2 regions of the Cupriavidus sp. UBA2010 genome follow, and region 2 is predicted to be linked to the other one. Evidence: riboswitches for the same ligand, from Rfam matches in the RefSeq annotation. Region 2 holds a riboswitch; the other holds the start of a gene.
What was found. Region 2 has a riboswitch for glycine ahead of B2246_RS10900 (D-amino acid dehydrogenase). Riboswitches for the same ligand answer to the same signal wherever they lie in the genome.

Region 1 (15,148 bases), on a different contig from region 2:
ACGGCTTCGGCAATTGCGCGGTAGTCGGCCACATCGCCATTCACGCCCGGGTATTGCAGGAGCACGCCAAAGGCATGGGCCTGCGCGGCGTCAGCGGCGGGGCCGACCTTGACCTCGATGCCGAGCGGCAGGGCGCGCGTGCGAACCACTTCCAGCGTTTGCGGCAGGACGTCTTCAGCCACGTAGAACGTGTTCGAGGCGTGCTTGTTCACGCGCTGCAGCAGCGTCATCGCCTCGGCGGCAGCGGTGCCTTCGTCGAGCATCGACGCGTTGGCGATATCCAGGCCGGTCAGATCGGTGATCATCTGCTGGAAGTTCAGCATCGCTTCCAGACGGCCTTGCGAGATTTCGGGCTGGTACGGCGTGTACGCGGTGTACCACGCCGGGTTCTCGAAGATGTTGCGCAGGATGACGCCCGGCGTGAGCGTGTTGTAGTAGCCCTGGCCAATGAAGCTCTTGAGCACGCGGTTCTTGCCCGCCAGCGCGCGCAGGCGGCCGAGCGCGGCCTCCTCGGTCAGCGGTGCGGTGAATTCGCCCAGCGACATGCCGTCACGGCGGCGGATCGCGGCGGGCACCACGGCGTCGATCAGCGCGGCGCGGCTCTCGAAACCGAGCACCTTGAGCATGTGTTGCTGTTCGGCGGAATCGGGGCCGATATGACGGGCGGCGAAGGCGTCGCGCGCCTCCAGTTCGGCCAGCGTGGGCCGGGCACCTTGGGCGGCAGCGTTCATGGGGAGCGGGGCGTTCATGGCAAGGAATCTCGTGGGGGCGCGGCGGCAGGTGGTCAGCCTGGCCGCCGCGTTTGCGGCATCGAATCAGTCAGGGTGTCGGGGCTCAGGCGCCGACGCTGGCCTTGTAGGCGTCGGCACTCATCAGGCCGTTCACGTCGTCGCTGTTGGCCGGCTTCAGCTTGAACAGCCAGGCGTCGAACGCATTGGCGTTGACCGATTCCGGCGAGGCCGAGGCGGCTTCGTTCACGGCGATCACTTCGCCAGCCACCGGGGCGTAGATGTCGGAGGCGGCCTTTACCGATTCCACCACGGCAAGCGCGTCACCGGCGCCGACCGACTTGCCCACTTCGGGCAGTTCCAGGAAGACGATGTCGCCGAGCGCGTCCTGCGCGTGATCGGTGATGCCGATCGTCAGCGTGCCGTCGGACTCGACGCGCACCCATTCGTGCGACTCGGTGTACTTCAGGTCAGCGGGGAAATTCATTGAGGTTCTCCGGAATGCAGTGTGTTTCTTGTTTCAGGCATCCCCCCTGGCTGGCCCGCCGGGGGGATGTAAGGGCGACCGTTGGTGTGAAGCCGGGCGATGCCTCAGCTCACGAGTGCCTTGCCATTGCGCACAAACGGCAGTTTAACCACAGTCGCGGTCAGTTTGCGGTCGCGAATCTCCACCTGCACCTCGGTGCCGGGGGTGATGTCACGGGGAAGGCGGGCAAAGGCGATCGACTGCGACAGCGACGGGCTGAATGTGCCGCTGGTGATTTCGCCGTCGCCGGCCGGGGTGATGACTTTCTGGTGCGCGCGCAGCACGCCACCCTTGTCTCGCAGGATCAGGCCGGCGAAGGTCTTTTGCTGGCCACTGGCCAGCAGCGCCGACTTGCCGATGAAGTTGCGCTCGCTTTGCAGGTCGACGGTCCACGACAGTCCCGCATCGAGCGGCGACGTGTGGATATCCATGTCCTGACCGTACAGGTTCATGCCGGCTTCCAGCCGCAGCGTGTCGCGCGCGCCGAGTCCGGCGGGACGCACGCTCGAGGCGGACAGCTTTTCCCAGATTCCCGCGACGTTCTCCGCCGGCACAACGAGTTCGAAGCCGTCTTCACCGGTGTAGCCGGTACGGGCCACCATCAGTTCACCCATCTCGGCGTCGTGCACCACCACCGCGTTGAAAGGCTTGAGCGCGTCGGCGGGCTGGGTCGACGGGAATGCGTCGTACACCTTCTGGCGTGCGTTCGGACCCTGCACTGCAACAATGGCCAGCTTGCTCACGCCGGCCGGGGCCAGGTCGCCACGGCGCGGGGTGATCGTCACGCCGCTGCCGGTGGCCGTGTTGCGGGACTGGATCCATTCGATGTCGCCGATGGCCGTGCTGGCGTTGACCACCAGGCGGAACCGGTCCTCGGCAAAGAAGTAGACGATCAGGTCGTCGATGACGCCGCCTTTCTCGTCGAGCATGCACGAATAGAGCGCCTTGCCCGGCGTTTGCAGCTTGTCGATGTTGTTGGCCAGCAGGCCGCGCAGGAAGGCGCGCGTGTGGGTGCCGCTCAGGTCCACCACGCACATGTGGGAGACGTCGAACATACCGGCGTCAGCGCGTACCGCGTTGTGTTCCTCGATCTGGGAGCCGTAGTTGACGGGCATGTCCCAACCGCCGAAGTCGACCATGCGGGCGCCGAGGGCGCGGTGGATGGCGTTGAGGGGCGTGGCCTGGAGCGTCATGGATGTCCTTGGGGGCGCTCGGTTCGAAAACCGTGGTTCGAAAACGAAAAAAGGGTCATCCGCCGCAGCGTCCGGTCGCGCCAATGCGCTACCAGTCCGCTGCCGCGGATGACCCCTCTGTCCTCGATACCTGAGAGATTACGAAGCATGGTGCTTCGTGCGCCCCTTCGGTGGACATGCTCACCATTGCCTTGCAATAGCGGATGTCGCTCTCCAGAGTGCGGCATGCATTGTGTGCATGTTGCATGCCGATCCAGCCAGTCCATGGTGCCTGAGAGTTTTCGGGTGATACCCCTTCGGCGGCGCAATCGCTGCGCGCTCTCCCGGCCGGATGCGCGTGAATGTACGGGACCGGTCTGCCTTTGTCAAACCTCGCGCGGCAGGCCCGGTCCCGTGCGTGGTCGCCCGTTGCGGGCGGCCCTCGCCAACCTGTCGGTGGCCGTCATCGCGCCCGGTAACAGGCGCTTGATGAGCGGCCCTGGGACAACCCTTAGTGACCCTTGGTCGTGACGTTACCGATCACGCCACCCACGGCGGCGCCGCCGAGCGTGCCCAGCGCGCTGCCTTCGGTCAGTACGGCGCCACCCACGGCACCGACGCCCGCGCCGATCGCCGTGTTGCGCTGCTTCGGCGTCATGTCGGCGCAGCCGCCAAAGGCAGCAAGCGTGACACCAATCAGTGTGAGCTTCGAAATCGTGCGGAACGTAGTCATATGGCCTCCAGTGCTTTGTTGTCGACATGCGGTACTGCCACGCGTGCCAGCCATGCGGCACGCTGTGATAAGTGAGAGGCCGATGCCGTGCCCGGGTGCCCGCGGCTTACGATTGTTACGGGCTCGAAACGCTTGCCGTAGGACGGTCTCCGACACACGTGCAGGGTGCGACCAGACACGAGGCGCGTGACACGAGGCACGTGTTAACATCGCCAGCTTTGGCGCACCGGCTCCGGTGTGCTTCATCCGCGCCTTTTCGGCCGATCCTGGCCAATCCTCATCAAAGATCACATGTCCCACGGGCTCAATTCCGCGCAATCCGAAGCCGTTCGCTATCTCGACGGGCCATGCCTCGTCCTGGCGGGTGCCGGATCGGGCAAGACGCGCGTGATCACGCAGAAGATCGCGCACCTGATCGAGGACAAGGGGTTCGAGCCGCGCCACATCGCCGCCGTCACGTTCACCAACAAGGCGGCCAAGGAGATGCAGGAGCGCATCGGCAAGCTGATGGAGGGCAAGACCACGCGCGAGGGCAAGCGGATTCCGCTCAAGCAGCTCACGGTCTGCACGTTCCATTCGCTCGGCGTGCAGATCCTGCGCATGGAAGCCGAGCACCTTGGCCTGAAGCCGCAGTTCTCCATCATGGATTCCGATGACTGCTTCGGTCTGGTGCAGGAGCAGCTTGGCACCACGGACAAGAAGCTGATCCGCAGCGTGCAGAGCACGATCTCGCTGTGGAAAAACGGCATGATCGATCCGGAGACGGCGCTCGCGCAGGCGAGCGATGCGGACGAGCACCAGGCCGCGATGGTGTATCGCAATTACGTGGCCACGCTGCACGCTTACCAGGCGGTGGACTTCGACGACCTGATCCGCCTGCCCGCCGAACTGTTCGCGCGCGACGAAGCCGTGCAACTGAAGTGGCAGAACCGCCTGCGTTACTTCCTCGTCGACGAGTACCAGGACACCAACGCGTGCCAGTACCAGTTGCTCAAGCTGCTGGCCGGTGGGTCGCATCTGCGCGCGCCGGCATTCACCGCAGTGGGTGATGACGATCAGGCGATCTATGGCTGGCGTGGCGCCACGCTCGACAACCTGCGCCTGCTGCAGTCCGATTTCCCGAGTCTGAAGGTGGTCAAGCTCGAACAGAACTACCGTTCGACCGTGCGGATTCTGGAAGCCGCCAACGCGGTGATCGCCAACAACCCGAAGCTGTTCGACAAGAAGCTGTGGTCGGAACATGGCATGGGCGATCCGATCGCGATCCACCCGATGAACGACGAGGAGCACGAGGCAGAGTCGGTGGTGTTCCGGCTGTCCGCGCACAAGTTCGAGCGGCGCGCGCAGTTCCGTGACTACGCAATCCTTTATCGCGGCAATCACCAGGCCCGGCTGTTCGAACAGATCCTGCGCCGCGAGCGCATTCCGTATGTGCTCTCCGGCGGCCAGAGCTTCTTCGACAAGGCCGAGATCAAGGACATCTGCGCGTACCTGCGCCTGATCGCCAACCCCGACGACGATCCCGCATTCATCCGCGCGATCACCACGCCGCGTCGTGGCGTAGGCAACACCACGCTCGAAGTGCTCGGCACGTTCGCAGGCCAGGCCAAGGTATCGCTGTTCGAGGCGGCCATGATGGGTGGCATCGAGGCGAAGCTGCAGCCGCGCCAGCTTGAGCCGCTGCGCACGTTCAGCGAGTCGATGGTGCGGCTGGCCGATCGTGCGAAGACGGACCCGGCCACGGTGGTGCTCGACGATCTCATGGAAGGTATCCACTACGAGGCCTACCTCTACGACACCTTCGATGAACGGCAGGCGCAATCACGCTGGACCAACACGCTCGAATTCCTCGACTGGCTCAAACGCAAGGGCACGCGTCCCGAGCCGGAAGGCGAGGGCGCGGCCACCGGATTCGACACCGCCGATGGTTTCGGCGACGAAGGCAAGAACCTGCTCGAACTTACGCAGACCGTGGCGCTGATGAGCATGCTGGAAGGCCGCGAGGAAGATCCCGATGCGGTGCGACTGTCGACGCTGCACGCGTCGAAGGGGCTCGAGTACCCGCACGTGTTCCTGGTCGGCGTGGAGGAGGGCATCCTGCCTCACTCGCGCGAGGACGAGGAAATGGGCGACGAGAAGATCGAGGAGGAGCGCCGCCTGATGTATGTGGGCATCACGCGCGCGCAGCGCAGTCTGCAGATCAGCTGGTGCAAGAAGCGCAAGCGCGCCCGCGATACGTATGCGTGCGAGCCGTCGCGTTTCATCGCCGAGATGAAGCTGGAGGACGACCCCGCCCCGAAGGACGAGACCCCGGCCATGAGCCCGAAGGATCGTCTGGCCGGGCTCAAGGCGCTGCTCGGCAAGCCTGCGGCGGGGTGATTGATACAAGCCGGACAAGCTTCGGGATGACCGGCTCTCTACGATTGGCGTGCGCGCTTTCGTCTCGGCGTCTGTCGCGACACATCGCGCCTACCCTTCGGTTTGCGGTGTGTGCTGGGCGCATGCGAGCCCGGCTTCTTCCCTGTTGAGCGCTCCCGGATGCGGCAGCACCGGGGGCGTTTTTTTCCGCCTCTCGTCGCTTGTGGCGTTTTAAGCACGTATCAAGTTTGATACAAAACCGGCATCGCTTGTAATGGGCAAGCTGGTACATTGGGTGCTCCATCCGGCCGCGGTTCCGCGGCCGTTCCCATCTGCAAGCTCGCCCATGGACCTGTCCCCCGCCCTGCCAATCCGCCTGCTGATCGTCGACGACGACCCACAAATCCGGGCCATGCTGGCCGAATACCTCGCCACATTCGGCATGGAGGCCGAAGGTGCCGAAGGCGGCACTGCCATGCGTGCGGCGATGTCGAAGCAGGAATACGACCTCGTCATCCTGGATCTCTCGCTGCCCGGCGAGAACGGCCTGACGTTGTGCCGCGAAATCCGGGAGTCCAGCAACCTGCCTGTGATCATGCTGACCGCCCGCGCGGAACTGGCCGATCGCGTGGTGGGACTCGAGGTGGGCGCGGACGACTACGTGACCAAGCCGTTCGAGATGCGTGAGTTGGTGGCGCGCATCCATACCGTGCTGCGTCGCAGCCGTGCCGACGTGCGACGTCCGGCACCGGCCGCGCCCGGGCATGAAGTCCGGTTCGCGGCATGGCGACTGAACACCACGCTGCGCCAGCTGGTGGATGCCGAGGACACGGTGGTGCCGCTTTCCAACGCGGAATTCCGGCTGCTGCTGACATTCATCGAGCATCCCAATCGCGTGCTCGATCGCGAGATGCTGATCAACACCGCGCGTGGGCGCGATCTGGACGTGTTCGATCGCAGCATCGACCTGTTGGTGTCCCGTCTGCGCCAGAAGCTGCGTGACGATCCGCGCGACTCGGCACTGATCCGCACCGTGCGCGGCGAAGGGTACGTCTTCACGGGCACCGTGGAGCACTGACGGCATGGCAGCGCAGATGCCGCCATCGGCGGACGATCCACCAATGGTGCGGCCAGAATTGCGTTCCAGCACATTGGAGACGCCCCGAAGGCGCTTCGATTCGATGTTCGTGCGGCTGTTCTTCGTGATGGCCGCGATCATGCTTGCTGTTCACGTGCTGGGCGTGACCGTGATCGAGGGGTTCTTCCCGCGCCCGGGTTCGGAGCGCTACATGGAACGGATGCGCCGCGCCGCGTCGGAAGCCGAGGCGGCCGGCCACCCGTTGCCTGCGCCACTGCCGGGCGCGCTGGCGTCGCTCAGCCATCCGCACGGACCGCCACCGCCGCCCAACGCCAATGACGACGATGACGACGGCGACAACGACGGGCCCCCGCTGCATCCCGACGCATTCCGCATGCAGAAAGGTGGCGTGCTCATGCCACCCGGACCCCCTGGGCCGCCTGGGCCACCGTCCGGTTTCCATATCCGAGGTATCTGGCCGCCGCACCTGGGCATGTTGTTCCAGCTCGTGGCCATCCTGATTGCATCGTGGGTTGGCGCGCGTCTGCTGGCGCGGCCCGTGCAGCAACTGGCCAGTGGTGCGAACCGGCTGGCGCAGGACGTCCACGCGCCACCGCTGGAGGAGGAGACGGGCCCAGCCGAAGCGCGTGACGCTACCCGGGCACTGAACCTGATGCAGCAGCGCATCCGCACCCAGCTGGCGCAGCAATCGCGCTTCCTGGCGGCGGTGTCGCACGACCTGCGCACGCCGCTGACGCGCATGAGCCTGCGCATCGAGCGCATCGAGGACAACAACGTGCGTTACCGTCTGCGCCAGGATCTGGCCGAGATGAACGGACTGATTGACGCCACGCTGTACTACCTGCGCGAGCGAGACGATGCCGCCGGCCCGCGCCAGCGCGTGGACGTGCTGGCACTGCTGCAGGCCATCGTCGACGATGCCCAGGAAATGGGTCAGGACGTGCGGCTTTCCGGCACCGCCGTGCCGCTGCTGGCGTACCCGGCCGAACTGCGCCGCGCGGTGGTCAATCTGGTGGAGAACGCGCACCGGTACGGCGGCGCCGCCCATATCGTGCTGACCGACAGCGCCGAGCGCGTGATCATCGACGTGTCCGATAACGGCCCGGGTATTCCGCCCGCGGAACTCCAGCGCGTGCTGGAGCCGTTCTATCGCGTGGAGTCGTCGCGCAGCCGTGCTACAGGTGGCGTGGGAATGGGATTGGCGATCGCCGCCGACATCGTGGCGCGGCACGGCGGGGAACTGACGCTGACCAACCGCACCGAGGGCGGCCTGCGCGTGCGCATCGTGCTGCCGCGCGCCTGACGGGGCGTCGGCGCGTCGATTGCTCAGGCGCGTTGGGGCACACCGCTCTTGTTGATCGGTGCCAGTTGCACGTACTGCGAACCACGTAGTCCGCGCGTGAAGTCGAGCGTGAAATCGCCAACGTCGACGCGCGTCTGCAGCGCGCGACGCAGCTCTACCGGTCCGGGCGCCTTGATGCCGCTGGCCGCGCGCACCAGCCACGCGGCGCCAATGTAGCCGGCCAGCGTGGCGGGCGAGGGCGGCTCGTCGAGATACTGCTTCATGCGCGCGACATGCTCTTTCACCACACGCAGCGTCGACTCCTGCGGCCCCGGCGCGATCTGCGTCACCACCATCCCGCCCGCATAGCCTGTACCGAGGATTTCACGCGCCGACACCGGGCTGACAGCCGACAACCCCACCAGGAATCCGTACCAGTTCTGCGCAGCCAGCGCGCGACCCAGGCTACCGTAGGCGAGCGTGTCGCCGCCGACGATCACCGCACCCGGACGGCCCGCCGCAATGCGGCGCGCGCTCTCGTCGAAGTTGCCCGTGAGCGGCACCGTCTGTACCGACATGGCTTTCTCCAGCCGCGACAGCCAGGGCGTGCCTGCAGCGAGCGTGCCCGCCGCGAAATCGGGAGAGACCGCCAGCGTTACCGCGGTCAGTCCGAAGCCGCGTAGCTGACGTACCGCTGCGTCCAGTTCGGATTGATAGTCGGCGCGGGTGAACCAGACGTTCTCGGCATTCAGTGAGAGACCCGACAGCGGTGCCACGATCTGCACGCCACGGCGCGACAGCTCGGTGGACGCTGCGAGCGCGGGCAGCAATGCATCGCCGGGCCCGAACAGCACCTCGGCATGTTCGCTGTCGGCGAGTGCCACTGCCTGGGCCGTGGCGCCACGCGGATTCGTATCGGCATCGCGCGCGACGTGGACGATATGCAGGCTGCCGTTGGACGCGTTGTACGCATCGAACAGCACCTTCGCGCCGGCCAGGTAGTCGCGCGAAAGATCGGCCTGCGGGCCGGTGCGATCGACCAGTTGGCCGACGACAAGCTGGCGGCGCGCGCCCGATGGCGCGGGCTGCGCGAACGCGGTGAGCGGTGCGATCCCGGCCAGTGATGACAACGCGCCGAGCGAACCCAGTGCGCCGAGCGTGCCGAGCGTGCGCCGACGCCCTGCGGACGCGGGCGCGCATGACGATATCGACTGCGGTGGGGCTTGGCGCATGGCAGTGGTTCGGAAGCGGTGTGAGGGGAAAGGATGTCTCGCAGCGCAGGGCAGCGAGACCGGGCCGAGACTATCGGCGGTTCATGACGTTCCCGTGACTTGCACGCGACTTGGCTCCCCACCTCGGCGGGGCTGGCGGGCGCACGCATGACGTGGCCTTGATGCTTATCAAGATGGCAGTCCCGGGCGAGGCATAGGATCGGACGTACTTCCGCCTAGAAAGCACCAAAATCATGTCCGCCCCCACGTCCGACACCCTCGATACCGCTATCCCTTCCGGCCTCGCATCCCCGTCGACCGCCTTCGATCGCACCGCACTCGCCGACTTCCGCGAGCTTGCCGGCCGCATCGATGGCAATGGCCCGCGCTACACGTCGTATCCCACCGCCGACCGCTTTCACGGTGAAGTCGGCGACGTCGCCTACCGGCGCGCCCTGGATGCCTGCCGTGCGAATGCACCGGCACCGCTGTCGCTGTACGTCCACATCCCGTTCTGCGAGAACATCTGCTACTACTGCGGCTGCAACAAGATCATCACCAAGGATCACACCCGCAGCGCGCGTTACGTCGACTATCTGGCACGCGAAATGGCCATGGCCGCCGAGCAGCTTGGCGAGCGCCGCGCGGTTATGCAGTCGCATTGGGGCGGCGGTACGCCGACGTTCCTCGATCCCGTTGAAATGCGCCACGTGATGTCGGCGTTGCACAAGCATTTCGAACTGCTGCCTGAGGGAGAGCACGCGATCGAGATCGACCCGCGCCGTGTGGGCGACGATCGCATGGACCTGCTCGGCGAACTTGGCTTCAACCGGATCAGCCTCGGCGTGCAGGACTTCGACCCCGAAGTGCAGCAGGCCATCCACCGGGTGCAGTCGTATGAGGAAACCAACGGCGTGGTGCGGGCCGCGCGACGCCTTGGGTTCCGTTCGATCAGCATGGACCTGATCTACGGACTGCCGCACCAGACCACGCAACGCTTCTCGGCAACCATCGACCGCGTGCTGGAAATGCGCCCGGACCGCCTGTCGGTCTACAGCTACGCGCACCTCCCGCATGTGTTCAAACCGCAACGCCGCATCGATCCCGCCGCATTGCCACCTGCCGCGGAAAAGCTCGACATCCTCGTATCGACGATCGAGCGCCTGACCGCCGCTGGCTATGTCTATATCGGCATGGACCATTTTGCGTTGCCGGATGACGATCTGGCCATTGCCCAGCGTGAAGGCCGGCTGCAACGCAATTTCCAGGGCTATGCCACCCACGCAGGCTACGACCAGCTTGGCTTCGGCGTCTCGGCGATCGGCGCCGTGGCAGGCCACTACGCGCAGAACGCACGCACCACAGACGAGTACTACGCCGCGCTCGACAAAGGCCAACTGCCGATCGTGCGCGGGTTCGAGACCTCGGAAGACGACCGTCTGCGCAAGTTCATCATCGGCGAGCTGATGTGCAACGGCACGCTCGACATTCCTGCCGTGGAAGCCGCGCACAGCATCGATTTCGCGCAGAAATTCGCCGCTGAACTGGCCGACCTGGACAAGCTGGCCGTGGACCATCTGCTTCGGCGCACGCGGAACCGGATCGAGATCACGCCGCTGGGTCGACTGCTGGTGCGTCGCATCGCGATGGTGTTCGACCACTATCTGCGTGAAGACGCGTTGCGTCCCAAGCCGGCAGCGCCGGCGGCCAACGACGCGAAGGTCATCCCGCTGGTGCGCTACTCACGCGTTGTTTAAAGAAATTTTGATGCTCAGCAAATGAGCCAATAAAAAAAGCCCGCGAGATATTCGCGGGCTTTTTTTGTGGAGCCGGGGTGACTTCCGGGGTTGCCCCCGGCGTCACTGTCACTCGCTCCGTGACGGTCTTCGAGCCTTACTTGCTGGCCTCTGCCATGTAGTTCGAAGCGGCGATCACGTCGGCGTCCGGACCGGCATAGCCACCCTTCGGCGGCATCACACCCTTGCCCTTCAGCGCGTAGTTGTGGACTGCGTCCATGCCTTCCTTCAGGCGCGGTGCCCAGGCGGCCTTGTCGCCGAACTTCGGCGCGCCGGCCACACCAGAGGCGTGGCAAGCCGCGCAGACTTGTTCATAGACCTTCTTGCCCGTTTCAGCCGAAGCGGGGGCCGGTGCGGCAGCGGCAGCGGCAGCAGCAGGGGCGGCTGGGGCCGCGGCGGCGGCAGGCGCTGCTGCTGCAGGGGCAGCAGCGGGTGCGTCGGCTGCCGGAGCGGCGGCCTGGGCCGGTGCGCCAGCGGCTGGGGCTGCCGGCTCAGGGAACTTGGCGCCACCGGCGTCGGCCATGTACACCACGGCACGGGCCAGTTCGTAGTCGCTCAGGTCGTCCGGGGTGGTGCCGGCACGGGCAGGCATCGCGTTCTTGCCGTTGAGCACCGACTTCATCAGGCCGTCGAAGCCCTGGCCGATGCGGGCCGCCCAGTCACCCGCCACGCCGTACTTTGGCGCGCCAGCGGCACCGCTGGCATGGCAGGCTGCGCAGACAGCCTTGTAGACCTCTTCGCCGGTCTTCAGGACGCGCGGTGCGTTAGGGTCCTTGATTTCGAGCGAGGCTACGGGCTTGATCCGGTCGTTGATTGCCTCGGCAGACTGTGTTGAGCCGGCGCCTTCGCGGGTGCCGTGTCCGACAAAGTTGACCAGCAGGATGATGACGAGGATCGGGATCAGGAACGCTGCGATCACGACGACGATCAGCTGCTTGGGGGTCTTGATTGGCGACTCGTGGTGGTCGTTTTCTTGGTGGACGTCACTCATACAGAACTCTCGATTTTGCGGGAAACCTATTGCACAGCACGTTGGGGGCGGCTTGCTTTGTCTGGCCCTCGGAGACGCTATCCGGACGACTCTGGCGTCGCAGCGCGGCTTCAACTGCCCACGTCCACGCGCCTGGCCGTTTCGGCCTGGCCTCGTCTGGATAGCGTCCCTGTTTTCGGGGATGAATCTGTCGTTTTTGCGTCCGGGTTGTCTCAGGTCCCGGGTACGTCTCTCTGGCGACGCAAATAGGAGCCGATTATAGACGCAAGACATGGCCTCCGGGGGCCAAAAGCGGCGGCTGGGAGACCCGTGGAGACCCGTAATCGCACTAACCGGCGCAACCCGCATGGACGGGCCGGGTCAAACGGAGTATCCTATGCGACTTTCCGACGGCGGCACTCGCCCGTTGTCAGCAAAGCCCACATCGCGCCCGTAGCTCAATGGATAGAGTACTGCCCTCCGAAGGCAGGGGTTGCTGGTTCGATCCCAGCCGGGCGCGCCAATCCCAGCAAGACTTTCCCGAAGTGATTTCAACTCAGGCTGCGCACCGGCCATAGCTGGATTTCGGTCGCCCGATGCCGGAAGTCAAAGGCGCGGACCCGATACGCACGGGCCAATGCCGTGCGTACCCGAATCCGCGCCGATCGCCGCAAGGGCGATTTACAGGGACAAGGGGAGATCAGTACCAGCTCTGCTGCTTGTTGCCCTTGATGTTGCCCGCCACGCCGCCTGCGACGGCGCCGATGGCGGCGCCGGTCCAGCCGCTGCCGCCGGCAATCGCCGCGATACCCGCGCCGGCCGCGGCGCCAATTGCCGCGCCGGATACCGTGCCTTGCTGCTGCGGCGTCATGTTCGTACACCCAGCGGCGCCGACGATGGCCAGCACCACACCAAGCTGTTGAAGTCGTTTCATGGCATCACCTCACTTTTGGGGTTGCAGGCCGGGAATGACCATGTCGAACCAGATCGTCTCGATCACCGGCCGCGAAAGCTGGTCGGGGTGCGCCGCATACCAGTTATCCACACGTTGACGCACGGTATCGAGCGTATGGCCCCTGAGCCCCTTCGACAGACGGGGCATGATGCTCTGAGTGTCGCCGGGCGGCTTGTCGGCGTAGTAAGCCGATTCCACCTGGGCCAGATTGGCGATGCCCACCAGATAGGCCTTCTTCATCTGTTCGGTCGATTGTGTCCATTGCTTGCCGGTGACCAGTGGAATCTCCTGGGCCAGGGCGCTTTGGCCCATCGTCATCACGACACATGCCGTTGCCGTTGCTGCGAGCCAGCTCAGTCTTCTTGCCATTGCAATCTCCCTCCGCTGTTGTAGATACCGCACGGGGCTGGTGCGTAACACCATATTAGTCGCTGTTCCGGTGTCTGCCAGGTCACTGCGGGTGAATGAAAGTGCGCAAAAAGACGCACACAGTGGCCAGCCAGGCAGTGGATTCCAGCTTTGTTCTGGTGTCGAATAGGGTCTGGATGGTTCGCCGGCCGGATATCCGCCCGAGTTGACCTGACATTCCTGCAGGTCCGAACCTGGACACTCACCCCTTGACGGAGCGCAGACGTGGAAATGGAATCCGGCGGCAAGGCTGTTGACCCCTTCGTGTTACGAGAGACCCATGATGGCGTGGCAACGCTGCGGCTGAACCGGCCGCAGCAATTCAACGCGCTGTCCGAAGCCATGCTCGAAGCGCTGCGCGTGGCCTTCGAGGACATCGCCCGGGACGACTCGGTACGTTGCGTCGTGCTGGCCGCCGAAGGCAAGGCGTTCTGCGCCGGGCACGATCTGCGCGAGATGCGCGGTCGCCCGGACCTGGCCTACTACCGCACGCTGTTCGCGCAATGCAGCGTGGTCATGCAGGCGATCCAGGCATTGCCGGTGCCGGTCATCGCGCGGGTGCACGGCATTGCCACGGCCGCCGGCTGCCAACTCGTGGCGAGTTGCGACTTGGCTATTGCGTCGGTCGCGGCGAAGTTCGCGGTGTCCGGTATCAACGTCGGCTTGTTCTGCTCCACGCCATCGGTGGCGTTGTCGCGCAATGTCTCGACCAAACGCGCGTTCGACCTGCTTGTGACAGGCCGCTTCATCGATGCCGAGACGGCAGCGGACTGGGGCCTGATCAACGAGGCCGTGCCCGAGCAGGAGCTTGATGCCGCCGTGGCGCGCAAGGCGGAGGCGATTCTCTCCAAGAGCCCGGCAGCGATCCGCTACGGCAAGGCGATGTTCTATCGCCAGCGCCTGATGGAGTTGGGCGATGCCTATGCATTCGCGGGCGACGTCATGGCGCGGAACATGATGGAAGAGGACGCGGGCGAGGGCATCGATGCGTTCCTGCAGAAGCGTCCCCCTCGCTGGCAGCGATAAGATTTGTCGGCCTGCGTGACCGTATCGGGCGTGCGGATGTCCCTTTCACGCCGTCCCAACTTTGCAACGGGTCGTGCCAACTCGCGGCGGTGTTGCTACCCCGGACATTGAGACAATCCAGCGCCGATGCGGCTTTCCGCCCACTGGCGCGTGCCTTGCATGGATATCTCTTCCGGGTGCGAATTCCGAAGCCCCGGGCATGTTTGTGGAGGTACCGCCATGCCCACCCTGACCACCGATCATATCGACATGCTGCGCCACGCCGTGCGCGGCAAGGTGCTGCTCCCCGCCGATGCGGGATACGAGACAGCACGTACGGTCTGGAATGCCACCGTCGACCGGCGTCCGGCGATCATCGTCCAGTGTTCGGGCACAGCCGACGTGATGCAGGCCGTCGGCTTCGCGCGCGACCGTGGCCTGGTGCTCGCGGTGCGGGGCGGCGGGCACAACATCGCTGGCAGCGCGATCTGCAACGGCGGTCTCGTTATCGACCTGTCGCAACTGCGTACCGTCCACGTGGACCCACTCGAACGCGTAGCGTGGGTGAGTCCCGGCGCCACGCTCGCCGATTTCGACCATGAGGCGCAGGCGCAGGGACTGGCCACGCCGCTCGGCATCAATTCGACCACCGGCGTGGCTGGGCTGACACTTGGTGGAGGCTTCGGCTGGCTCACGCGCAAGTACGGCATGACTGTGGATAACCTGCTGGGCTGCGAGATCGTCACCGCTGACGGCACGCGTCACTGGACCGACTCGCGACACGAGCCCGAGCTGTTCTGGGCGTTGCGCGGCGGTGGCGGCAACTTCGGCGTGGTGACGCTTTTCCAGTTCCGACTGCATCCCGTGGGGCCGATGATCACGGCGGGCCTGCTGGTCTTCCCCGC
Region 2 (15,148 bases):
TGTGCAGACGCTGGGCGAACTGATCACCTATCTGAAGGCGCATCCGAAACACGTGAACATGGCATCGGCCGGCAATGGCACCTCCACGCACCTCGCGGGCGAACTGTTCCAGCGCATGACTGGCACGGAGATGAGCCACGTCGCCTACAAGGGCAGCAGCCCGGCCATCGCCGACCTGATGGGCGGCAGCGTCGACGTGATGTTCGACAACCTGCCGGCTTCGCTGCCGTTCATCCGTTCGGGCAAGCTCAAGGCGCTGGCGGTGACCACGCCGGCACGCTCGTCGGCGTTGCCCAATGTGCCAACCGTCGCCGCCGCCGGCCCGGTGCCAGGCTTCGACGCCAGCCCGTGGTTCGGTCTGCTCGCACCGCGTGGTACCTCTGCAGCCGTGGCGCAGAAGATTAGCCAGGACCTGACGCGCGTGCTCGGCGAGCCCGCCGTGCAGGCCAAGATGCGCGAACTCGGCGCCGAACCGGCACCGAGCACGCCCGATGCCTTCGCCGAGGTTCTGAAGAAGGATCGCCAGAAGTGGGGCGACATCGTCCGACTGTCCGGCGCCTCGGTGGACTGAAACCACCTACGTTATTCCAACTGCCTTTCCGCGCGTCCCCGCGCGGCATCTCATCATGATTTCCAACGTCACCTCGCTCGTATCCCTTAGCCTCGGCACCGAAGCCGCCACGCGGCTCTCGCAACTGGTGGCCACACCCACGCTGCCGACCGGCAAGCTGGGTCACCCCACGCGCGCCGAGATCGCTCATGCGCTGAACCTGGTGCTGTTCGCCGGCATCCTGGATCGCGTGCCCACCGGCAAGGCCTACACGGAGGATGTAGCGGCCGCGGGCGGCAAGGTGCACTTCGACCACGGCGCGCTGCGCACCGTGCGCTGGCAGGAGAACGGCGCGTTGCCCGCAGGCGAGGCAGCCTTCACGCGTATCCTGCGCCCGCTCGGCTACCGCCTCAATGGCACGTATCCGCTCGACCGCATCGGCATGACGGGCCGCTCGTATGCCCACGCCGATGCGCCGGAGGAAATCGCGCAGTTCTTCCTCAGCGAATTCCATCCCGAGCGCTATAGCGAGGAATTCCAGCAAGCCGTGAGCCACGTCGTCGGCAACTCCGTCGATCCGCTCACGCCGCGCGCGCAGTCGCTACTGTGGGAACTGGAACGTGACGGCGCGCTGCCGCTGGCCGATGCCGGGGAGCTGATCGACCTGCTGGCCGGCTGCTTCGAGCGTCAGCACGCCACACCGCATCTGAACGACTACGAACGCCTGCTGGCCGAGTCGTCCGAGATGGCGTGGATCGCCACCGAAGGGAATGCATTCAACCACGCCACCGACCGCGTGGAGGATGTCTTCGCGGTATCGGACGAACAGAAGCGTGTGGGCCGCCCTATGAAGGAAAAGGTCGAGGTGTCGCAAAGCGGCCGCGTGAAGCAGACCGCGTTCCGCGCCGATCCGGTTCGCCGCTCGTTCGTTGGCGCCAGCGGTGACGAGGTGGTGCGCGAGGTACCGGGTTCGTTCTACGAGTTCATCACGCGCGATCGCTACGTGGACGAGGCACAGGCCATCACGCGCACGGACCTGGGCTTCGACGCCGGCAATGCGCAGGGCATCTTCAAGATGACCGCCGCGGCCTGCTGAAGCGCGACGTCCGCAACCACGAGCACGCCATGGCCGCCTACCCCTTCGTTCCCGCGCTACGCGAGCCGCAAGGCTCGCCGATCCGCGAGCTGTTCAAGTATCTCTCCGACCCGGAGATGATCTCGTTCGCCGGCGGCTATCCGTCCGCCGCGTTGTTCGACGTGGAAGGCATCGGCGCGGCATCCGCGCAGGCATTGCGTGAACGTCCTGCCGAGTGCCTGCAGTACGGTGCGACGGAGGGCACGCCTGCGCTGCGCCAGGCGCTTGCGGCCCTGATGGCGGAGCGTGGCGCGGCCGTCGCCCTGGACGAACTGCTGGTCACCAGCGGCTCGCAGCAGGGCTTCGATTTTCTCGTGCGCGCGCTGGTGGAGCCGGGCAGCCTTGTGCTGGTGGAGGAACCCACCTACTCGGCCACGCTGCAGGCATTGCGGCTGGCCGGCGCTGACGTGCGCGGCGTGCCGTCCGACCATGACGGCATGAACGTCGACGCACTGGAGGCGATGCTCGCGAACGCGCCGGCACGTCCGCGCATGATCTACACGGTGCCGACCTTCGCCAATCCAACCGGCGCCACGCTGTCACCCGCGCGCCGGCTTCAATTGCTGGAACTGGTGGCACAGCACGGGATCGTGCTGGTCGAGGACGATCCTTACGGCGCGCTGTGCTTCGACGGTCCGCCGCCGCCGTCGCTGCTCGCGCTTTGCAATCAGGTACCCGGCGCGCGCCCGTGGCTCGTGCATCTCGCGAGCCTGTCGAAGACGCTGGCGCCAGGACTGCGGCTGGGCTGGATGGTGGCCGCGCCGGAGATCGTGCGTCGCGCGGTGATCGCCAAGCAGGTGTCGGACCTGTGCACGCCGCCATGGCTGCAACTGACCGCCGCGCACTACCTTCAGGCCGGAAACCTGCCCGCGCAGGTCGGGCGGGAAGTGGCGGTCTACCGCGACAAGCGCGATCGGCTGACGACGGCGTTGCGCCAGGCGTTCGGCAAGCGCATCCGGTTTGCGGATCCCGCCGGTGGCATGTTCCTGTGGGTATCCGTGGATGGCATCGACGACGCGGCGGCGCTGCTGCCCCATGCCATCGCAGAGAAAGTGCTGTTCGTGCCGGGTGCCGGCTTTTATGCCGAGCGTCGCGCGCGCCCCGCGTTCCGGCTGTCGTTCGTGGGCGCCGATCCGGCGCAGATCGAGGAAGGCGTGGCGCGGCTTGCCCGGGCCGCGGCGCGTGCCGGGGTATCCGTCATCAATCCGGCCTGAGCCAGGCGCTCAGATATCGAGCGTGCCGACGAAGCCGAACTCGACCGGCGTCTTCGCATAGAACAGGCGGATGTCTTCGTGACGCAGGCGCTCCAGCAGCGCCTCCACCTCTTCGACCGTGGCAACCACAGTCACCTCTTCCGGCCGATCGGCAAGTTCGATGAAGTGCCAGGAGTGGAAGCGATGGTCGTGCCCGATTCCCTCCGCCGCCACCGTGTGCGTGGCGCCGCGAATCTGCATCTCCCGCATCACCTGCATCAGCCAGTGCGATAGCTGCTTGCCGTGATAGCGCCGACCTTCCTGGGTGTAGAAGGTGAGTTGATAGCCCTGCATGACATCTCCCTGCGGGTCCGGATTGGCCAGAAGCTGGAGCCCCCCACGTGGCAGTTTCATCGTATGCCAGGTGACTGCAATGGTCCAAGACCAGCCGCTGGGCCGCGAGCGCCCGACACCCCCTGGGAAACCCAGTGTTGAGAATGGCTCTCATTCTGAGTTAGGATGCCGCCATCGCCCCTTGCGGGGCTCATTGCCGGAGAAGTTCATGCAGAAGATTGCCGCTTTCCTCGTTGCCGGAGTGTTCTCGACCGCCGCTTTCGCCGGCGCCAACTGCGCCAAGCACCCGAAATCCGAATGGATGCCGGAAGCCGATGCCAAGGCCAAGATCCAGGAACAGGGCTACAACATCAAGAAGTTCAAGGTGGACGGCAATTGCTACGAGATCTACGGCACGACCAAGGATGGCAACAAGGCCGAGATCTACTTCGACACCAAGACGCTTGAAATCGTCAAATCGGAAATCGGCAGCTAAGCATGTCGGCGCCCGCGGACCGGACGAACGCCCCCGACACGATTCGCGTCTGGGACGTGGTCGTGCGCTTCACGCACTGGAGCGTGGCGGCCATCGTCTGCTTTGACCTCGTCCAGGACTCCGGAGACAAGGTGCACCGGACCCTCGGCTACATCGCCGCGGGGCTGGTGCTGTTCCGGGTCTTGTGGGGCTTCATCGGCAGCCAGCCTGCGCGTTTCCGCACATGGCTGCCACGTCCGTCCGCCATGCTGGCTTATGGCAAGGCACTGGTCGCCGGCCGCGCGCCGCGGTATGTCAGCCATACGCCGCTGGGCGCCGTCGCCATGCTGGCCATGTGGGCGCTGATCCTGGCGCTGGCGGTCACCGGCTGGATCTCGCGTCTCGATGCGTTCTGGGGCGAGGATTTGCCAGTCGACATCCATCGCTGGCTGGCGAACGGGCTGCTGGCGCTGGTGATCCTGCATGTGGCCGCGGCCATCGTCATGAGCATCAAGGGCCGCGAGAACCTCGTCGCTGCCATGATCACGGGGCGCAAGCCAGGTGATCCGCACCGCTAGCGGATTTATATGGCATAGTTGCCATCGTTTTACCCCGCGTGTATCGGGAGAGTCTGTGCCAGCCGCCCGGCCGACACAGCGCCGAAGGAGCAACCGCCCCGGAAACTCTCAGGCAAAAGGACCGGTACCCGCCATTGAACTCTGAAGAACCCCGGCTTGCACGTCAGCCGGCGGTACCGAAGGAGCAAGCGGCACGCGTATTGTTCGTGTGCCGCGAATCTCTCAGGTCAAGGACAGAGGGGGCGTCCGCAACCGCGCATGGTGCGCGGCGGACTGCCATCCCACGACGTCCTGAAAGACCTTCGACATGAAATCCATTGCAGTGATCGGCGGCGGCATCACCGGCGCCACGACGGCCTACGCCCTGGCCAAACGCGGGTTCTCCGTCACCCTGTTCGAACGGCACCGCTATGCGGCCATGGAAACCTCGTTCGCCAACGGCGGACAGCTCTCCGCCTCCAACGCGGAAGTCTGGACGCACTGGTCCACGCTGGCCAAGGGCCTGAAGTGGATGCTGCGCAATGACGCGCCGCTGCTCGTCAATCCGCGTCCGACCTGGCACAAGCTGAGCTGGTTCGCCGAGTTCATCGCATCGATCCCGCATTACCGCCGCAACACGGTGGAGACCACGCGGCTTGCCATTGCCGCGCGCCAGCACCTGTTTGCGTGGGCGGAGGCGGAGGGCATCGACTTCGACCTCAAGCGGCGCGGCATCCTGCATATCTATCGGGACAAGGCGGGCTTCGATCACGCAGGGCAAGTCTCGAAGCTGCTCACCGAAGGCGGACTCGAACGGCGCGCGGTGACCCCGGACGAGATGCGAAGCATCGAGCCGACGCTGGCAGGCCGGTACTACGGCGGCTACTACACCGAAAGCGACTCTACCGGCGACATCCACAAGTTCACCACTGGTATCGCTGCGGCGGCGCGCAGACTGGGCGTGCAGATGCTCTACAACCAGGACGTGAGCGCCGTGTCGACCAGCGGCCGGCGAGTGACGATCGTCTCGGCTGACGATGGCCAGACGACATCACGCGAATTCGACGCCGTGGTCGTCTGCGCCGGCGTTGCCAGCCGCGAATTCGCGCGCCAACTCGGAGACCGCGTGAACATCTACCCGGTCAAGGGCTATTCGATCACGGTCAACCTCAACGACGCCGAAAGCCAGGCCTCGGCGCCCACGGTCAGCCTGCTCGACGACGAAACCAAGCTTGTCACCAGCCGTCTGGGCGTGGACCGATTCCGCATAGCCGGCACCGCAGAGTTCAATGGCGTCGACCGCGACATCCGCGCCGATCGCATCCGTCCGCTGATCGACTGGGTCCATGCTTGCTTCCCCGGCGTCAGCACCCGCAGCGTGGTGCCCTGGGCGGGGTTGCGACCGATGATGCCAAACATGATGCCGCGCGTCGGTCGGGGCCATGCCGCTAACGTGTTCTACAACACAGGGCATGGGCATCTGGGCTGGACGCTGTCCGCCGTGACGGCCGAGATGGTGGGGGATGTCGTGCGCCACGCCGCTACGGAGCAGCAAGGGCGCGTGGGCGTTGGCGGATTGGTGGTGGGCAACGGCTGAGGGAAGCCTTTCTTTCCGGGCGTAGAAACGAAAAAAGCCCCGCTTGCGCGGGGCTTTTCGAATCTGGTGCCCAGAAGAGGACTCGAACCTCCACAGTGTTGCCACCGCTAGGACCTGAACCTAGTGCGTCTACCAATTCCGCCATCTGGGCGATGCGAGCCGCGAATTCTACAGAAGCCTGTGGAATTTGCAAGCCCCTGTGTGAATTCTCGCGAATTCATTCCGGGTCAGTTGCCGCGCAGTTCCAGGTAGAGCCCGCCATCGACCACGTAGCGGTTCCGGCCCGCCCGCTTGGCGCGGTACATGGCGCTGTCGGCGCGATGCAGCAGTGGCTCGAGGCGCGGCGCGTCGGGCACGGCGCAGACCGCGCCGACGCTGATCGTCACGAACGGCTGCACCGGCGTGCCGTGGTGGGGAATGCCCAGCTCGCGCACCGCTGCCACCATCCGGCGCGCGATGGTTCGCGTCTCCTCGGACGTGGAATCCGGCAGCACCACGGCAAACTCCTCGCCACCCAGGCGGGCGCAAAACTGCGTGCCGTCGAGCACGCAGGTCAAGGCCGTCGCGACCTGCCGCAGGCACTCATCGCCACGCGGATGGCCATAGAGATCGTTGAACTGCTTGAACAGGTCGACATCCAGAATCAGCAGGCCGATTTCCGTGCCGCGTTCGTAGGCGCGTGTCACCGCGGCATGCGACTCGCGCTGGAAGTAGCGGCGATTCGGAATGCCGGTCAGGGCATCGACGTCGAGGTCCGCCTGGGCGCGCGACAACTCCTGCGCGGTCTGCCCAAGCTGCATGGCCAGCGCCTGCTCGCGCGACTGATAGCGGCTGATGTCGCGCATGAACACGAGCCTGCCGATTGGCTTGCCATCCATCCGGCAAACGGGCTCCACCGTCAGTTCGTACTGCGCGCCCTGGGGAATCCCGGGATTCGTGCCGACGTCTTCGGCCGTGGTCGGCAAAGACAGCAAGTCCTGCCACGTGGCAGGCGCCACCTCGCCTTGCGCCAGTTCCGGCAACATGCGCGCCGCCGCGGGGTTGAACTCGACGATGGTGCCGTCCAGGCCGAGGATCACGCAGCCTTCGCGGATAGTGTCGAAAACACGCAGCCGCGCGTAGTGCCCGACATCGTCCAGATGCGATCGCAGCGCACAGAACCAGACCAGCACCGTCATGACCGAGAACGTGGCCGGTGTGAGATCACCGCCGAGCGGGCCGGTCAGGCGTTCCAGATAGGCGAGATGAAAGACCAGCGGCAGCGCCAGGCCGCACGCCAGGATGTTCCGTCCGCGCACCGACAACGCCGCGTTCGGCACCTTGGCCGTGATGAGGAAGTACAGGCTCAGTCCGAGCAGCGCATAGGTCCACGCCGCCATGATCGTGTAGCCGATGCCGTGGTGGAACACAGCGCCGGGTGATACACCGGGGGGCATCAGTTCGATCGAGGTCCAGACCAGATGGTGGCGCTCATTGGTAAACACGAGCACGACCGACAGGACGGCCGCCATCACGGGCACCCATAGCTTCGACCAGGGCACCACGAAATGCGGCCGGCTGACATGGATCATCGCCACGAGCCAGCCAATTGGCACAGCCACGATCCCGAGGTACTGGAGCTTGGCCCAGAAGATCCGCCCAGCCATGTCCGATTCGCTGATCTCGAGCAGCCGTCCGCCGCTCCAGACCACCACGCCCCCGGCCAGCAGCAGGAACGCCCTGACCGTAGGGTCGTCACGGCGCGGCCAGGCGGCAATGGCCATGCCCACGCTGCACACCACGGCGATGGTCAGACAAAGGACGAGAGGATACGATGGCATGGAAGGTCGGCCGAACCAGATCGGGGCCCCGACTGGCTGTGCGGGGCGAACCATTATAGGCTTGCGCAGTCCGACACTGGCGCGGCGCCCGGTGGCGCCGCCAATGCACAACACATCCGGAAAACCGAACGTGCCAATCATTCTCCTGGGGCTGGCGTTACTGGCTGCCTTTGTCTACGGCGTCGTGCAGCTCTACCTGAAAGTAGCCGCCGCTTACGGCGCGATCGCCGGCACCGCCGCAGTGGTTGCGCTGCTTGCCGCCCTGACCGCGCTGGCCGTGCGCTGGCTGCAACGCTATCGGGCCATCCACGGCAAGCGTGTCAACGGCGAGCGAGTGCTCGCGCTGACCGGAGACTGGGGTAGCCTGAGGCTGGACGCCGAGCGCAAGAACGGTGTCCTGGAGATGAATGGCCGGCGTGTCGTGCTGATCTTCGCCGATATCGGCGAGGCCCGCGCCGTTGCCGCCGATGGCAAGTGGCACATTGCGCTGACGCTGCACCACCACACGCCCGCAGACTGGAAGATCCCCGTCGCGGACGGCAGCACCGCCAACCGCTGGAGCAAGATCTTCACGCTGGCGGCAGCGCAGAAACTCTAGAAATCGCTGTTATCTTCACAAGGAGCCTCCGCATGACTCGATCGAACCGCCAATTGAAGCGACTGACCACCGCCAGTGCTGTCGCGCTCGTCGCCATGGTGGCCGGTTGCGCGTCGCAACCGCCGGCAGAGCCGATTCCGAACCCGGGCCCCCAGGGTGGCCGTGGCACGCCGGAGGGTTGCCAGGCCGACAAGCTGGGCGACGAGGCGCTGATCGGCAAGACCGAAGCCGAGGCCGCCGCCCTGCTCAAGGGCTGTGCCTGGCGCTTCGGCAGCCGCGACGGCCAGAGCCTGCCGGCCACGATGGACTACAACCCGCAGCGCCGGTCCATCGACGTGGTGGGCGGCAAGGTCACCGCCGTTCGTCGGGGCTAACTTCGGGGAGACTTCGCGGATGCCTTCGCGGCTAACTGCGCGGATGCCCTGGTGACTAATCTCGCCGCCAGGGCAGTACCGCATCGGGTAACGCGGCCGCTACTTCGAGCGGCTGCGGTCCGCGCCGTACGTATCCATGATGATCATCGTGCGATCCAGCACCCCGTTATCGTCGAAGTAGGCGCTGAAATGCGCCGGCACGTAGCCGGGCAGGTACATGCGGTACGACCACGCCTCGCGCTTCATCAACGGGTAGTACTGAATTGGCTCGCGCGGCATGCCCCAACGTTCCAGAACGTCCCGCTTGGTCCAGGCGTTGGGCTGCGCCTTGTAGATTTCGGCCTCGGTCAGCATCTGCCGGAACGCGATCAGCTTGCCCGATCCATCGAAATCGGCCGCGTAAACGTCATACCCGTAGGGCTGCTTCGAGTAGATCCAGCGCAGCGTGCCGTCGGCAAGCTGATGCGTCTCGGTGGGCTTGCCAAATGTGTCGCTCACGGCCGACTGCGGACTCCCGATCATCTTCTGCCCGGTCTCCACGGGTTGCAGCGACGCACATGCGCTCAAGACCAGGGCGGCGATCCCCATCCAGACGGGTAAACGAAGTTGCATGGTTGGCTCCGGTATCGGTGAGACTCTCGTGCCCAGCATACTCCACTTGGACTGCTTGAGCGCGTATCTCGCCTGCTACGTAAACACCGAAGCGCCAGGGTTTATTCCGCAGGACACATAGCCCGTCATGCCCGTGCCGGGCGCATCGGCGCGCGCGCGATCGCCCGATCGTCAATCGGCCAGTGCAGCGCGGCGGCAATCACCCCCAGTGCCATCGCCCCCATCCAGACCAGGTCATAGGACTGCGTCAGCTCGAACACCACCCCACCCAGCCAGACGCCCAGGAACGAGCCGAGCTGGTGGCCGAAGAAGACGAAGCCGAACAGCGTGGTGATGTAGCGCACGCCGAATACCTGGGAGACGATGCCGCTAGTCAGCGGCACGGTGCCGAGCCACAGGAAGCCCATCACCGCTGCGAACGCATACAGGCTCAACGGGCTCAGGGGCAGCAGCACGAACAGGGCCATTGCCGACGTACGCGCCAGGTAGATGCCGGCTAGCAGGTACTTCCGCGTATGCCGCCCGCCCAGCCAGCCGAACACATAGGTGCCGAAGATATTGGCCAGTGCGATGATGGCCAGCGCGGCCATGCCGTCAGCGGGCTGCATCCCCTTGTCGCGCAGGTAGGCGGGCAGATGGTTGGCGATAAAGGCCAATTGGAAGCCACATGCCAGGAAGCCGAGGTTGAGCAGCCAGAAGCCCGAGTGGCTGAGAGCTTCGCGGATGGCGGACAGCATCGGCATCGGTGGCTGGCCCCCAGTCGCGGCGTCGAATGCCGGGGTGCGATCGCGGAACGGCAACGCGAACGGGATCAACACCGCCGCGCATACCGCCAGCACCATCAGCGCGTTCGTCCAGCCGACGAACGACAACAGCGCCTGCGCGGACGGCACCATAAGGAACTGGCCGATGCCACCGATCGCCCCGGCGATGCCCAGCGTGCGGCTGCGGTCCTCTGGCGGCACCATGCGGCTCAGCGCGCCATAGACCACGCCGAAGGTCGTGCCAGACTGCGCCACGCCGATGCAAACCCCGGCGACCAGCACGAACGCCGGCGCGCTCGTGATCACCGCCATCCCGTAGAGGCCCAGCGCGTACAGCACCAGACCGGCCAGCATCACCTTCCAGGAACCGAACCGGTCGGCCACCATGCCGGTGAATGGTTGCGCGATGCCCCAGGTCAGGTTTTGCACGGCCATGGCGAAGCCGATCGACTCGCGCGTCCAGCCGCGGTCGCCGGTGATTGGCAGCAGGAACAGCCCTTGCACGTGCCGCGCGCCCAGCGCAAGGCCCATGACCAGCCCGCCGGCCAGCAACAGGAAGACGGTATCGCGCCACCATGGCGCAGGGGCCGCGGGCTGCGATGCGGCGCGAGTATGGGAGCGGGGAGCGTTGGTCATGCTGTCGGTCGGATGAGGGCCTTGAATGTCCTCCATTTCATGTGCTCCGGTGCGGCGATTCAACCGACATTTCGGGCGTTTTACCATGCGCCACACGCATGGCAAGAGATGGCGAGCCATGCTGTAATGGCGCCATTCGCCCCTGCCACAGCCATACACCCCCGTCATGTCCGAACCGCTCGCCCGGATGTTCTCCCTCGATCTGCTCAAGGGCTTCGTCGCCGTGGGCCGGCGCATGAGCATCACGCAAGCCGCCGAGGACCTCTGCCTGACCCAGTCGGCCGTCAGCCGCCAGGTCCGGGCGCTCGAAGAGCAGCTTCAGGTCCGGCTGTTTATCCGGCGGCACCGGGGTGTCGCGTTCACGCCGGAAGGCGAGCGGCTGTTCCGCAGCGCCGACGGCGCCTTGCTGCAACTGCAAAACGTGGCGGCGGAGCTGCGCAAGCGCGATGGCCGGCAACCCGTGACGGTAACAGCCAGCATTGGTGTGGCGGGCCTCTGGCTGTTGCCGCGGCTAGGCTCGCTGCAGCGCCAGTACCCGGGTCTGGACGTGCGCCTGTCCGCCAACAACCAGATCAGCGATCTGCGTGCCGATGGCATCGATCTGGCGATCCGCTATTGCCCGGCATCGGCCGCGCCGCCCCTTGCTGTCCATCTGTTCGACGAGACCATCGCCCCGGTGGCGAACCCCTCGGTGGGCGCCCACCTCGTGGCGACGCCCGAGGCGCTGGCGGAACTGCCGTTGATCGAGTTCGACGATCCACGCCCATGGCTACACTGGCGCAACTGGCTCGGCGCGCAAGGCTACCGCCAGGCCAGCCGCCGCGGCATCCTCCGCTTCAACCAGTACGACCAGGTGATCCATGCCGCGCTGGCCGGGCAAGGCGTGGCGCTCGGCCGCCTCGAACTGATCCAGTCGTGGATCGACGGCGGCCAACTGGTGGTTGCCGCGACCGGTGGTGCAGCCATGCCCAGCCCCAACGCCTTCTGGCTGATTCACGCCAGAGAGCAACCGCGCGAGGACGTCCGGCGTGTGGCGGAATGGATCCGGAGTGAAGCCGCCGGCATAGCCGCGACTGGTGGCGCCAGCCACTCACCCCCCGCACCCCCAATCCCTACTTTGGTGGGGCAAGCAAACCCGCCGTCAAGAAACGCGCGTCTGATCCGATAAGATGGTCGACGGTCGCCGAATGGCGTCCAGCGTGTTGATGTGGAGCCACCATGGACCCCCTTTCGTTCGAGTTCGTGACTGTCGAGGAAGCCAAGAAGGTACTCGACGGGAATATGCCGCCTGCTGCGCGGACCGACTGGACCGAGATGCGCCAGCCCTCGGATGCCACGGAACAGACGCTGACACCCGAAGCACTCAGATGGCTCGCCCAGTTGCCGCGTGAAGTCCGGCCGCTCGAACTGTTCCACACCTATCCGCGTATTGCCAATCAGTTGGCCAGGCTAGCTGCCCCGGCCGCCGTGTCGGCATTCCTCGCCGATCTGCTGATCGACAAGCGTGGCGACCGGCAGGGCTTTCCGGGCGGTATCGCGCCGGAGCTTTCGAAGCTTCAGGAGCATCTGCTGCAACTGCTCCAGTCCCCCGACGCCACCGCCTGACACCCCCTGGATCATCTCGGCTACAACTCATCCTCCAGCGGCAGGAGTCCAAGAAAGTCGATGCCGATGTGCTGCCACACGCTCATGCCGGGCTCCTTGTCGGTGGTGACTTCCTTGCCCTGCTCCATCGTTGTCCACGTCAGGCCTTCCTGACCCGCTGCATCGGTACGCACCCCAATGCGCCACGCGATCTCGGGCAGCCGCTTGTCCACGTCGGCCACAAGCCAGGCTGCCAGCGTGGGACTGTCGAGCACGACCCCCATCTCGGTATTGAGCCGGCTCGATCGCGGGTCCAGATTCGGGGAGCCCACGAACAGGAACCGCCGGTCGACGACATAGGCCTTGGCGTGAAGGGTTGCGCGGCTCGATGTGAAAGTGCGAGCGTGTCTGCCACGATCTTGCGTCAAACCGGTGCTGGCGGTGGGCTTGAGTTCGTACAGTTGGATTCCGGCGTGGAGCAGCGCCAGACGGCGTGGCGCGTAGCCCGCATGGACCGCGGAAACATCCGTGGCCGCGAACGAGTTGGTCAGCACCCGCACCTTGACGCCGCGTTTGACGATGGCAGCCAACCATTTCTCGGTGTCGTCGTCCGGTACAAAGTACGGTGAGATCAGCACCAGTTCGGTCTGCGCCGCCTCCATCAGCGCCCGTAGGCGGGGAATGGCGTGAGTCGACGGATCGTCGGGATCGTTCTCGATCTTGTCAGGCGAGTCGGCAATCACGCGCGCACTGCCGACGTGGCCCGGCAGATGACCCACTTCGATGCCGCGCGCCAGCCCCGAGTCCAGCAGCTCCTGCACGAAGGGACTGGCACGAGCCACGTCTCCCTTTGCCTCGACTTCCTTGCGAAAGCGTCGCAGTTCCTCAGGTGCCTCCTTGCCCTCGGGCACCAGCGCGGCCACCGGATACGCGCTCTCGCTGTTCCAGTACTGGTCGAACACGTTGCTGGCGGCCTGCACGACGGGCCCGGCGACCATCACATCCAGGTCGCTGAAATCGACGTCGGGTCGGGCCGAGAAGTACGCGTCTCCGATATTGCGGCCACCGACCACGCCCACGAGGTTGTCCGCCACCATCAGCTTGTTGTGCATGCGCCGGTCCAGGCGGCCGAAATCGACCATCATCTCGGCCCAGCGCGCGGAGCGGTTGGCAAACGGGTTGAACAACCGGGTCTCGATGTTCGGATGGGCATCGAGCGCCGCCCAAAGCTTGTCCTGATTGGTGGAATGCAGGTCGTCGATCAGCAGACGCACCCGCACGCCACGGTCGGCGGCATCGATCAACTCGCCAAGCAGGGCGCTGCCCGTGGTATCCGCATCAAATAAGTAGTACTGGAGATCGAGCGTCTTGCGCGCCGCGCGCGCCAACGCCATGCGGACCGCCAGCGCATCGGGCCCCGAACCCAGCGGATAGAAGATCGATTGACCCGGATTCCGCGCCAGCCGTGGCGCCAGGGAACTGGCCAGCAGCGTATCGCTGGTATCGGTCGACGCGTAGCTCGGCGTGCGGTCAGGATGCGCAGGCAGACTGGCGCAACCTGCCAGCACCAGGATGCAAGCCGACAGGCAGGCCGACAGGAACCGGGGGCCAACGCTCGTACTCCGTTGTTGCAACGCCTGCGCCATGGCGACCCCCAGGTGGTTGGTTCACTGCTGCGCGACGCTCTTCCGCGCCGGCTCGCGATAGTAGCCACGCACGATCTGCTGCGCTACGGGCAGCCTGGCGCTAACCGGGGCCGGAAACCGCACGATCGCGTCGAAGCGGTCCACGTCCACCGGCTCAAACAGCACGCGCGGCTCGAACTGCGACAGGTCGACGAACCGCATGTCGCCATAGCGCCGCAGCGTCCGGCCAGCTTCTTCCATGAAGTCCTCGCAAGCCTGCCGCGCCACCTTGATCAGGCGCGCCTCGACATCCTCGGGGTCCACACCCACCTCCAGCGGAATGCGCACGGTATCGAGCGTATAGGCACCGGCCTGGGAATGGTTGCGCACCGCCGTGGTCAGCAACATGCTGTTGGGGACCTGCACGGTAAAGCCTGTGTAATGGCGCGCCGGAGCTACCTCCACCAGCGTGGTCGACATCACATCCATATCGATGACCTCGCCGCCGAACGGCCCGATCTCCACCAGATCGCCCAACTGGAACGGTCGCGTGACCATGCGCATGAACGCGCCCAGGAAGCACATCACCAGTTCCTTACCGACCAGCAGCAGTGCCGCGGCAAACGCGGCCAGCGAGATCGCCACGCTTTTCAGTTCCGACACCCAGATGCCCAGCAGCAGCAGGAAGGTCACCGCCGCGACGAAGTTCCGCGATGCCACGGTCCAGGCGCGATAGCTGCCGCGATTGTCGGCCTGCAGGCGGGCCGAGAAAAAGCGGTTGATCAGCTTGACCACCATCGTGCCCACGAGGACCACGAACAGGCTGGTGACCACGTTGATCACGATGCTGTCGTTGGCGTTGAAATGCATGGTCATTCGTCCCGGGTTCGCGCCGCCCCAAGTCGCCTGTCACGCACAAAGCGGTGGCAGGGCGCGCCTGTCCTGGGGAATTCTAGTCACACGGCACCGCCCTGCACCAGCGTATTCCATCCGGTTTCGTGTGCCGGGCCCGTCCCGCTACCCCGAGGCGCGATGCAGAACATCAAAACTGAATCGTCGAGCGGGGGCAGAATCGCCCGCGCCTGCCGCCACTGCGCGGTGCCATTCACAAGGATCGAGATGATGTTGAAGTCCACCCGCCGCTGGTAAACGCGCCGCAGTAAGCGGGCCGGGTCAGGAGGCTGGCGCTGCGGAAGATTGCCAGCCGAGGCCCAGCGACTTCTGCAGCGAGACGAAATCCTTGAGGAGATCCGCATCGCCCGAGATGCGGCTCTGTTGGGCCACCACTCGCGTGC

Region 1: another riboswitch for glycine. It lies ahead of gcvT (glycine cleavage system aminomethyltransferase GcvT); the one in region 2 lies ahead of B2246_RS10900 (D-amino acid dehydrogenase).

What each region holds. Positions count from the first base shown of each region.
Region 1 is NZ_DDCI01000015.1:203,770-218,917, forward strand. It holds gene gcvP (aminomethyl-transferring glycine dehydrogenase) at 1-749, opposite strand, end outside; gene gcvH (glycine cleavage system protein GcvH) at 835-1,215, opposite strand; gene gcvT (glycine cleavage system aminomethyltransferase GcvT) at 1,320-2,447, opposite strand; glycine riboswitch at 2,555-2,674, opposite strand; glycine riboswitch at 2,696-2,783, opposite strand; gene B2246_RS11825 (glycine zipper 2TM domain-containing protein) at 2,938-3,159, opposite strand; gene B2246_RS11830 (UvrD-helicase domain-containing protein) at 3,451-5,538, shown strand; gene B2246_RS11835 (response regulator) at 5,864-6,595, shown strand; gene B2246_RS11840 (ATP-binding protein) at 6,600-7,919, shown strand; gene B2246_RS11845 (ABC transporter substrate-binding protein) at 7,943-9,130, opposite strand; gene hemN (oxygen-independent coproporphyrinogen III oxidase) at 9,364-10,866, shown strand; gene B2246_RS11855 (c-type cytochrome) at 11,003-11,896, opposite strand; tRNA gene B2246_RS11860 (tRNA-Arg) at 12,323-12,398, shown strand; gene B2246_RS11865 (YMGG-like glycine zipper-containing protein) at 12,576-12,809, opposite strand; gene B2246_RS11870 (hypothetical protein) at 12,819-13,199, opposite strand; gene B2246_RS11875 (enoyl-CoA hydratase) at 13,470-14,264, shown strand; gene B2246_RS11880 (FAD-binding oxidoreductase) at 14,484-15,148, shown strand, end outside.
Region 2 is NZ_DDCI01000014.1:178,478-193,625, forward strand. It holds gene B2246_RS10870 (Bug family tripartite tricarboxylate transporter substrate binding protein) at 1-571, shown strand, start outside; gene B2246_RS10875 (DUF1338 domain-containing protein) at 627-1,646, shown strand; gene B2246_RS10880 (PLP-dependent aminotransferase family protein) at 1,676-2,899, shown strand; gene B2246_RS10885 (DUF190 domain-containing protein) at 2,909-3,232, opposite strand; gene B2246_RS10890 (PepSY domain-containing protein) at 3,441-3,707, shown strand; gene B2246_RS10895 (cytochrome b/b6 domain-containing protein) at 3,710-4,264, shown strand; glycine riboswitch at 4,299-4,398, shown strand; gene B2246_RS10900 (D-amino acid dehydrogenase) at 4,572-5,840, shown strand; tRNA gene B2246_RS10905 (tRNA-Leu) at 5,905-5,991, opposite strand; gene B2246_RS10910 (diguanylate cyclase domain-containing protein) at 6,068-7,660, opposite strand; gene B2246_RS10915 (hypothetical protein) at 7,791-8,258, shown strand; gene B2246_RS10920 (hypothetical protein) at 8,291-8,632, shown strand; gene B2246_RS10925 (hypothetical protein) at 8,732-9,244, opposite strand; gene B2246_RS10930 (MFS transporter) at 9,370-10,644, opposite strand; gene B2246_RS10935 (LysR substrate-binding domain-containing protein) at 10,811-11,812, shown strand; gene B2246_RS10940 (hypothetical protein) at 11,863-12,249, shown strand; gene B2246_RS10945 (phospholipase D family protein) at 12,270-13,874, opposite strand; gene B2246_RS10950 (mechanosensitive ion channel family protein) at 13,896-14,723, opposite strand; gene B2246_RS10955 (hypothetical protein) at 14,810-14,989, opposite strand; gene B2246_RS10960 (efflux transporter outer membrane subunit) at 15,027-15,148, opposite strand, start outside.